One region of the Staphylococcus argenteus genome, then DNA from elsewhere that is predicted to be linked to it. Evidence: predicted binding sites of a transcription regulator. Region 1 holds the regulator's gene; each other region holds the start of a gene.
What was found. Region 1 encodes NrdR, which represses ribonucleotide reductase genes. Its sites were predicted from a motif close to AACACNATATATNGTGTT; they were not measured.

Region 2: the regulator NrdR is predicted to act here: its motif matches at 1,933-1,950, upstream of nrdD (anaerobic ribonucleoside-triphosphate reductase).
Region 3: the regulator NrdR is predicted to act here: its motif matches at 1,343-1,360, upstream of nrdI (class Ib ribonucleoside-diphosphate reductase assembly flavoprotein NrdI).

The regions. Positions count from the first base shown of each region.
Region 1 is NC_016941.1:1,671,489-1,674,788, reverse strand. It holds partial or broken gene SAMSHR1132_RS13815 (IS1182 family transposase) at 1-183, shown strand, start outside; gene gap (type I glyceraldehyde-3-phosphate dehydrogenase) at 323-1,348, shown strand; gene nrdR (transcriptional regulator NrdR) at 1,560-2,030, shown strand; gene SAMSHR1132_RS07915 (replication initiation and membrane attachment family protein) at 2,031-3,300, shown strand, end outside.
Region 2 is NC_016941.1:2,638,065-2,641,364, reverse strand. It holds gene SAMSHR1132_RS12905 (CitMHS family transporter) at 392-1,762, shown strand; gene nrdD (anaerobic ribonucleoside-triphosphate reductase) at 1,995-3,300, shown strand, end outside.
Region 3 is NC_016941.1:764,817-768,116, forward strand. It holds gene SAMSHR1132_RS03555 (DMT family transporter) at 1-754, opposite strand, end outside; gene nrdI (class Ib ribonucleoside-diphosphate reductase assembly flavoprotein NrdI) at 1,561-1,959, shown strand; gene nrdE (class 1b ribonucleoside-diphosphate reductase subunit alpha) at 1,922-3,300, shown strand, end outside.

The sequences.
Region 1 (3,300 bases):
GGCTATTTGGGGTTTCACTCGAATGTCAGTTCGAGGAAAAGTAAAGTTAAACGAGAGCTAGGTTTTGTATTAATGGCACTTAATATAAGGAAAATAGCAGCTCGACGAGCTATATATTATCAAATACATTTGAAAAAGCTGAATTCTATTAATTATTTGATAGAATTCAGCTTTTTACATTGACTAAGAATTTAATGTCCCAGCCTAATGGCTCTTTTTTATAAAAAGATAAACGATTTTTTAGAAAACGCTTTCAAATTTCATATAATATGCTATACTAATTCCATAAAGTATAACACATAAAAATCAAGGGGTGCTTTTAATGTCAACGAATATTGCAATTAATGGTATGGGTAGAATTGGAAGAATGGTATTACGTATTGCATTACAAAATAAAAATCTTAATGTAGTAGCAATTAATGCTAGTTATCCACCCGAAACAATTGCACATTTAATCAATTTTGATACAACACATGGTAAGTATGATTTAAAAGTCGAACCAATCGAAAATGGTTTACAAGTTGGTGAACATCAAATTAAATTGGTAGCTGATAGAAATCCTGAAAACTTGCCTTGGAAAGAATTGGATATTGATATTGCAATAGATGCTACTGGTAAATTTAACCATGGAGATAAAGCTATTGCGCATATTAAAGCTGGTGCTAAAAAAGTATTATTAACCGGTCCATCAAAAGGTGGTCATGTTCAAATGGTTGTTAAAGGCGTAAATGATCATCAATTAGATGTTGAGGAATATGATATTTTTAGTAACGCATCATGCACTACGAACTGTATTGGACCTGTAGCTAAAGTTTTAAATGATCAATTTGGAATTATTAATGGATTAATGACTACGGTTCATGCGATAACAAATGATCAAAAAAATATTGATAATCCACATAAAGATTTAAGACGCGCGCGTTCATGTAATGAAAGTATTATACCTACATCAACAGGTGCAGCGAAAGCGTTAAAAGAAGTGTTGCCAGAATTAGAAGGTAAATTACATGGTATGGCACTTCGTGTTCCAACAAAAAATGTATCATTAGTTGATTTAGTCGTTGATTTAGAAAAAGAAGTCACTGCTGATGAAGTAAATCAAGCTTTTGAAAATGCAGGGTTAGAAGGCATCATCGAAGTCGAACACCAACCGCTTGTGTCAGTAGATTTTAATACAAACCCACATTCAGCTATTATTGATGCGCAATCAACAATGGTTATGGATGGTAATAAAGTTAAAGTCATCGCTTGGTATGACAACGAGTGGGGATATTCCAATAGAGTTGTAGATGTTGCTGAACAACTTGGTGAACTTTTAAAATCAAAGACAACAGTAAGTGCAAGTTAAAATAAATTTTAAAACTTAACCTAGCTCTGATATCGGAGTTAGGTTTTTTGTATTGTTGAAAGTAAATGTTAATCACTTTGGTTTTCTAAAAAATAGAACACATTTTCTTTTTAGTTCATTTTTTAAATCAAAATAATAAATTGAGGGATTCTTTTTTCATCTATGGATTTATAGTATAATGAGGCATAATCAAAATAAAGAGGGTGATGTAATGAAATGCCCGAAATGTAATTCTACACAATCCAAAGTCGTAGATTCAAGGCATGCCGATGAATTAAATGCCATTCGTAGACGAAGAGAATGTGAAAATTGTGGAACACGTTTCACTACATTTGAACATATCGAAGTCAGTCAGCTTATTGTTGTGAAAAAAGATGGCACAAGAGAGCAATTTTCAAGAGAGAAAATACTTAATGGACTTGTGCGTTCATGTGAAAAGCGTCCAGTTAGATATCAGCAACTTGAAGATATTACTAATAAAGTTGAATGGCAATTGAGAGATGAAGGTCATACAGAAGTATCTTCACGAGATATAGGTGAGCATGTGATGAATTTATTAATGCATGTTGATCAAGTCTCTTATGTGAGATTTGCATCTGTTTATAAAGAGTTTAAAGATGTTGACCAATTATTGGCATCAATGCAAGGAATTTTAAGTGAAAATAAACGGAGTGATGCATAAATGGGACGACAAGCCTTTGAATTTGGCTTAAGACCAAAGGATCAATTTCAAGTTATGCAACACTTTGATTTAAATACAAATCATTTAGAAGTTTTAAATCGATTATATACACCTTTAATCGGTACGCAAGCAGTAGGTTTATATCACTTTATGACTCAGTTTGTTGAAAAAAATCGTAATACAACTTCGATATTATCGCACTATATATTTATGAATGAACTTAAAATTAATTTACTAGAGTTTAGACAACAAATGGATTTGCTAGAAGCGATTGGATTAATCAAGACATTTGTCAAACATGATGAACAAGAAACTCAGTTTGTTTATCAGCTGATTCAACCGCCTACAGCACATTTGTTTTTTAATGACCCGATGTTGTCAATCTTCTTATATAGTGAAGTAGAGCATCGTCGATTTCAGGAATTAAAAAAATATTTTGAATATAAAGAAGTCGACTTAACTGAATATAAACAAACAACAAGACAGTTTACTGAGGTGTTTAAAGTTCCTACAACAAAAGTTGATATTGATACGAGTGATATTCCTATTAATCAGTCATATCAAGGTATAGATTTGGCAAGTGAAACTTTTGATTTTGAAATGTTGAGACAAATGTTAAATAAACATTTTATAAGTCAAGAAATAGTGACAAAAGATGCAAAACGTTTAATTACACAACTTGCTACATTATATGGTTTGACGCCCGATGGGATGAAGCATGTAATTTTAAATTCAATCACTAGTGGACAGCAACTATCATTCGAAGAAATGCGAAAACAAGCGCGTTCATATTATTTAATCGAACATGACAATCAAATGCCTAAATTACAAGTTAAATCAGCAACTTCTTCATTACCTGAGAAACATGAGTCGAACGAATTGAATCTGGCTCCACAAAGTGATGAGTGGTTTGATTTATTAGAACAAACGAGTCCGATTGACATGTTGTCATCGTGGTCTGAATCAGAGCCAACCGTTTCACAAAAGACAATGATTGAAGAGTTAATCGAGCGTGAAAAAATGTCATTTGGTGTCATAAACATTTTATTGCAATTTGTTATGCTAAAAGAAGATATGAAACTGCCAAAGGCGTATATTTTTGAAATCGCATCAAATTGGAAGAAAAAAGGAATTAAGACAGCTAAAGAAGCGTATGAATACGCTAAAAAAGTAAATCAACCTAAGAGTGAATCGTTAAGTGCTAATTATCAAAAACGTGGTACATATTCTGGACAACGTAAACGTATTTCGAAAGAAAAAACGCCAAAAT
Region 2 (3,300 bases), 970 kb from region 1:
TTTGAGTAATTCATATAACCCTATAATGTGATAGCAATTTAAAAAAGACAAATAATATTTAGATATATGAAAGTAATTTAATAAAATAGATTATCAAATTGAAATCTGGTTGAAGTAGCTAAGAAAGATAGCTTGCTTTAGCCAGATTTTTTATGTAACAAAGCATCAATCATTAATTGAAATAGAAAATAGTATGCGCGTTTCTAAAACGAAAGATTTATTTTTCATTTTAGAAACCTTCTACTTACAGGATGTTAACAAGAAACTTACACAAAAAAGATTTTTTTGATAAAATAAGATAACTTAAATATAAAAAATTATATTATTTTGATTATTTAAGTTAAAGAGGGGGACTATGTAAATTGTATAAAAAGTGGAGGGAGAAATTGATATGAATAGTGATAATATGTGGTTAACAGTAATGGGGCTCATTATTATTATTTCAATTGTAGGTTTACTCATTGCTAAAAAATTAAATCCAGTGGTAGGTATGACATTGATACCATGTCTAGGAGCAATGATTTTAGGATATAGTGTAACTGATTTAGTTGGTTTCTTTGGTAAAGGACTAGATCAAGTTAAGAATGTCGTAATTATGTTCATTTTTGCTATTATTTTCTTTGGCATTATGAATGATAGCGGCTTATTCAAGCCACTCGTAAAGCGTTTAATTTTAATGACGAGAGGCAACGTTATCATTGTATGTATGATGACAGCTTTAATTGGAACATTAGCGCAATTAGATGGTGCAGGTGCAGTAACATTTTTACTTTCAATTCCTGCGTTATTACCATTATATAAAGCGCTAAACATGAATAAATATTTATTGATTTTACTATTAGCATTAAGTGCTGCCATTATGAACATGGTACCTTGGGGAGGTCCAATGGCTCGTGTAGCTGCAGTTTTAAAAGCTAAAAGTGTAAATGAACTATGGTATGGATTAATCCCAATTCAAATTGTAGGATTTGTTCTTGTCATGTTATTTGCGGTGTATTTAGGATTTAAAGAGCAAAAGCGTATTAAAAAAGCAATTGATAGAAATGAATTACCGCAAACACAAGATATAGATGTACATAAATTAGTAGAAGTATATGAGCGTGATCAAGATATAAAATTTCCTGTAAAAGGACGCGCGAAGACAAATCCAATGATTAAATGGATAAATACAGCGTTAACTGTGGCTGTAATCATTGCGATGTTAATGAATGTTGCACCACCTGAATTCGCCTTTATGATAGGTGTTTCACTTGCACTTGTTATTAATTTTAAATCAGTTGATGAACAAATGGAGCGTTTAAGAGCGCATGCACCAAATGCATTGATGATGGCTGCTGTTATTATTGCTGCAGGTATGTTTTTAGGGGTGCTAAATGAAACGGGTATGCTAAAAGCAATCGCAACAGATTTAATTAAAGTGATTCCTGCAGAAGTAGGACCATATTTACATGTTATAGTAGGCTTTTTCGGCGTACCGTTAGACTTACTTACTAGTACAGATGCCTATTATTTTGCAGTGTTACCTATTGTTGAACAGACGGCTGGTCAATTTGGTGTACCATCTGTATCAACCGCATATTCAATGGTAATTGGAAACATCATTGGTACATTTGTAAGTCCATTTTCACCAGCATTATGGTTGGCGATTGGTCTGGCAGAAGCAAATATGGGCACATATATTAAATATGCATTCTTTTGGATTTGGGGATTTGCCATCGTAATGTTAGTGATTGCGATGTTAATGGGTATCGTTACAATATGATAAATTAGCTAGCAACACTAGATTTAGTAGTGGTCACACCATACGTTGAACAGACGGTTTGATCTTAGAACAATTTTAAAAATTAATGAAATAATTGTGTGGAAATATGAATTTCACTAAATGTTAAAAACTTTGTGACGGTTTAGTTAACACTAGCATTAAAATTTGAAAATACTATATATAGTGGTTTAACGTAATAGGTAGACACAATATATAGGAAGAAGGGGTAAAATTGAATCAAATCGAAGAAGCACTAACAGGTTTGATTTCTAAAGATCCTGCTATTGTTAATGAAAATGCCAACAAAGATAGTGACACATTTTCAACTATGAGAGATTTAACAGCAGGTATCGTTTCTAAATCATACGCATTAAATCATTTATTACCGAAACACGTTGCAGATGCACATCAAAGAGGGGACATACATTTTCACGACTTAGATTATCATCCATTCCAACCGTTAACAAACTGTTGTTTAATAGATGCTAAAAATATGCTACATAATGGATTTGAAATAGGCAACGCGAATGTGACATCACCAAAATCAATACAAACTGCGTCAGCGCAGCTTGTACAAATTATAGCTAATGTTTCTAGCAGTCAATATGGTGGCTGTACGGTCGACCGCGTTGATGAATTACTCAGTACATATGCACGACATAATGAAGAACAACATAGAAGCATCGCACAGCAATTTGTCAAAGAATCTGAAATTGAACGCTATGTTGACCAACAAGTCACAAAAGATATAAATGATGCAATTGAAAGTTTAGAATATGAAATTAACACCTTGTATACGTCAAATGGACAAACACCTTTTGTAACATTAGGATTTGGATTAGGTACAGATCACTTAAGCCGTAAAATACAACAAGCTATTTTAAATACACGTATTAAAGGATTAGGTAAGGATCGTACGACAGCCATTTTCCCAAAACTTGTATTTTCAATTAAAAAAGGCACAAATTTTAGTCCACAAGATCCCAATTATGACATTAAGCAATTAGCATTAAAATGCTCAACAAAACGCATGTATCCGGACATATTGAATTATGACAAACTTGTAGATATTCTAGGCGATTTCAAAGCACCAATGGGGTGTCGTTCATTTTTACCAAGTTGGAAAGATGCGGAAGGTAATTTTGAAAATAATGGACGTTGCAACCTTGGTGTTGTGACACTAAATTTACCTAGAATGGCACTTGAATCTGCCGGTAATATGACCAGATTCTGGGAAATTTTTTATGAACGTATGGACGTATTGCACGATGCATTACTTTACCGTATACATCGATTAAAAGATGCTGTGCCGAATAATGCACCTATTTTATATAAAAGTGGCGCATTCAACTACAAATTAAAAGAAACGGATGATGTTGCAGAATTATTTAAAAATAAACGTGCAACGATTTCGATGGGCTATATTGGATTATATGAAACAGCTACTGTTTTCTATGGTCCAGACTGGGAAACTTCTCAAGAAGCAAAAGCCTTTACGATTGAAATTCTTAAAGAGATGAAACGTTATCAAACGAAAT
Region 3 (3,300 bases), 910 kb from region 1:
AAATAAAACCGAGTATTGCTGTAAATATTATAGATGCATACGTAAAAATAGATATGTCTTTCGCAGCAGCAAAACTATATGCCAATGTGACGCCAATTTGACCAACTGCTGCAGCTAGTCCAGCACCTAACAAGTACAGTATTTGCATTTGAGTCATTGGAACATATGTATATGCAGTGAAAGGTATTAAAACGATGACAGAGAATAATGAGAAGTAAAATACAATTGTATATGGTGCTTCTCTTGTACTAAGTGCTCTGACACAAGTGTATGCTGATGCTGCAAAAATACCTGAAAATAATCCGGCTAGTGAAGGAATTATTGATGAAGAAAACTCAGGTTTAACAATTAAAAGCATACCTAGAATTGCAATTATCATAGCTGTGATTTGATATTTCCTCACTTTTTCATGCAAGAAAATAATGCTTAATAAAATCGTCCAAAAAGGATTAAGTTTCATTAAAGAGTCTGCATCACTTAGTACCATATGGTCGATTGCATAAATATTTAACAATACACCAATAAGTCCAAGAGTAGAACGGGTTAGTAATAATGGTTGACTAGAAAGTCTACCAAACATGGGTTGATGATATTTATATATAAAAAATAGTGGAATAAACATTGCTACTAAGTTTCGTGCTAATGATTTTTGAAAAACAGGAAGATCACCTGCAAGTCTGAAAAACACTGACATAAAACTGAAACCAATAGCCGAAATTAATATGGCAATGATACCTTTTACTTTAGGATTCAATTTTATCGCCTCTTTTATATAAAATTAACGTATTTATATTAGCACAAATCAACATATTGTGCATAAATAGTTGAAATTTAAAAGAAAAGAACTATAATTGTTTATACGAACAAATGTTCTTATGTTCATTTGACGGAATTATAGGGCATTACTTAGTCATGAATGTTTGTGTTATTACGTTTAAATAAAATCAATTAAGCATCTATGTAATTGATTATTTCTTGATTTTTGTTGATACGATTGAGTTTGTTACAGATTTTAAAAAAGCAAGCGATATCTACTGAAAAAATTTTTTAATTTTACCGAAGTTTTTCTATTTAAGTAATGGTGCCTAATTGGAACGTTTTACGAACATTCAACCGGAAAATGACACTTTAAATCATTGGTGGTCTTATGTATAATGAAACACATAATATAGTGTTGGTAATCCGATAAAGACACAATATCTTGTGTTTTGTATGCAAATGCTTTATTTATGAAGAAATTACTTTTAAAAGTAATTTAACACTGGAATTTAATAGTTATTATCAATTTATAGTCATATTTTCAGAAAATGCACTAAGCAAATGGAAGATGTCAAATGATGTAAACACTACATATAGTGATTTTGATACATACAACCCATACAAGCTACTATTTTCTCAAATATAAATCTATGCAATTGGTTTGGTTTACATTTGAGAAAATAAGTAGCTTCATTATAGTTAAAGCAATGCTGAGATAAACATGAATTTTAATGTTGTTAAAGCATTTTTTAATTGTAATGACTACTTAATTTAAAAGGGTTGAAGAAAGAAGGTGATCCAATGAAAATAATATATTTTTCATTTACTGGAAATGTCCGTCGATTTATCAAGAGAACAGAACTAGAAAATACACTTGAGATTACAGCAGACAATTGTATGGAACCAGTTAATGAACCGTTTATTATCGTTACAGGCACTATTGGATTTGGAGAAGTACCAAAACCAGTTCAATCTTTTTTAGAAGTTAATCATCAATACATCAGAGGTGTGGCAGCAAGCGGTAATCGAAATTGGGGACTAAATTTCGCTAAAGCGGGTCGCACGATATCAGAGGAGTATAATGTCCCTTTATTAATGAAGTTTGAGTTACATGGAAAAAACAAAGACGTTATTGAATTTAAGAACAAGGTGGGTAATTTTAATGAAAACCATGGAAGAGAAAAAGTACAATCATATTGAATTAAATAATGAGGTCACTAAACGAAGAGAAGATGGATTCTTTAGTTTAGAAAAAGACCAAGAAGCATTAGCTGCTTATTTAGAAGAAGTAAAGGACAAAACAATCTTTTTCGATTCAGAAATAGAACGTTTACGTTACTTAGTAGTTAATGATTTCTATTTCAATGTGTTTGACATATATAGCGAAGCTGATCTTATTGAAATTACTGACTATGCAAAATCTATTCCATTTAAATTTGCAAGTTATATGTCAGCAAGTAAATTTTTCAAAGATTATGCTTTGAAAACTAATGATAAAAGTCAATATTTAGAAGACTACAATCAACACGTTGCTATTGTTGCTTTATACTTAGCAAACGGTAATAAAGAACAAGCGAAACAATTTATTTCTGCTATGGTTGAACAAAGATATCAACCAGCAACACCAACATTTTTAAACGCAGGTCGTGCGCGTCGTGGTGAGCTAGTTTCATGTTTCTTATTAGAAGTAGATGATAGCTTAAATTCAATCAACTTTATTGATTCAACTGCAAAGCAATTAAGTAAAATTGGTGGCGGCGTAGCGATTAACTTATCTAAACTACGTGCACGTGGCGAAGCGATTAAAGGTATTAAAGGCGTAGCGAAAGGTGTTTTACCAATCGCTAAATCACTAGAAGGTGGTTTCAGTTATGCAGACCAACTAGGTCAAAGACCTGGTGCTGGTGCCGTGTACTTAAATATCTTCCATTACGATGTAGAAGAGTTTTTAGATACTAAAAAAGTAAATGCCGATGAAGACCTACGTTTATCTACAATTTCAACTGGTTTAATCGTCCCATCTAAATTCTTTGATTTAGCTAAAGAGGGTAAAGACTTCTATATGTTTGCGCCTCATACAGTTAAAGAAGAATACGGTGTGACATTAGATGATATTGATTTAGATAAATTTTATGATGACATGGTTGCAAATCCAAATGTTGACAAAAAGAAAAAGAATGCACGTGAAATGTTGAATTTAATTGCACAAACGCAATTACAATCAGGCTATCCGTATTTAATGTTTAAAGATAATGCGAATAAAGTGCATCCGAACTCAAATATTGGTCAAATTAAAATGAGTAATTTATGTACTGAAATTTTCCAATTACAAGAAACATCAATTATTAATGATTATGGTGTTGAAGATGAGATCAAACGTGATATTTCATGTAACTTAGGCTCATTAAATATTGTGAATGTAATGGAAAGTGGTAAGTTTAGAGATTCAGTACATTCTGGTATGGATGCATTAACAGTTGTAAGTGACGTTGCAAATATTCAAAATGCGCCAGGCGTTAGAAAAGCAAACAGTGAATTACA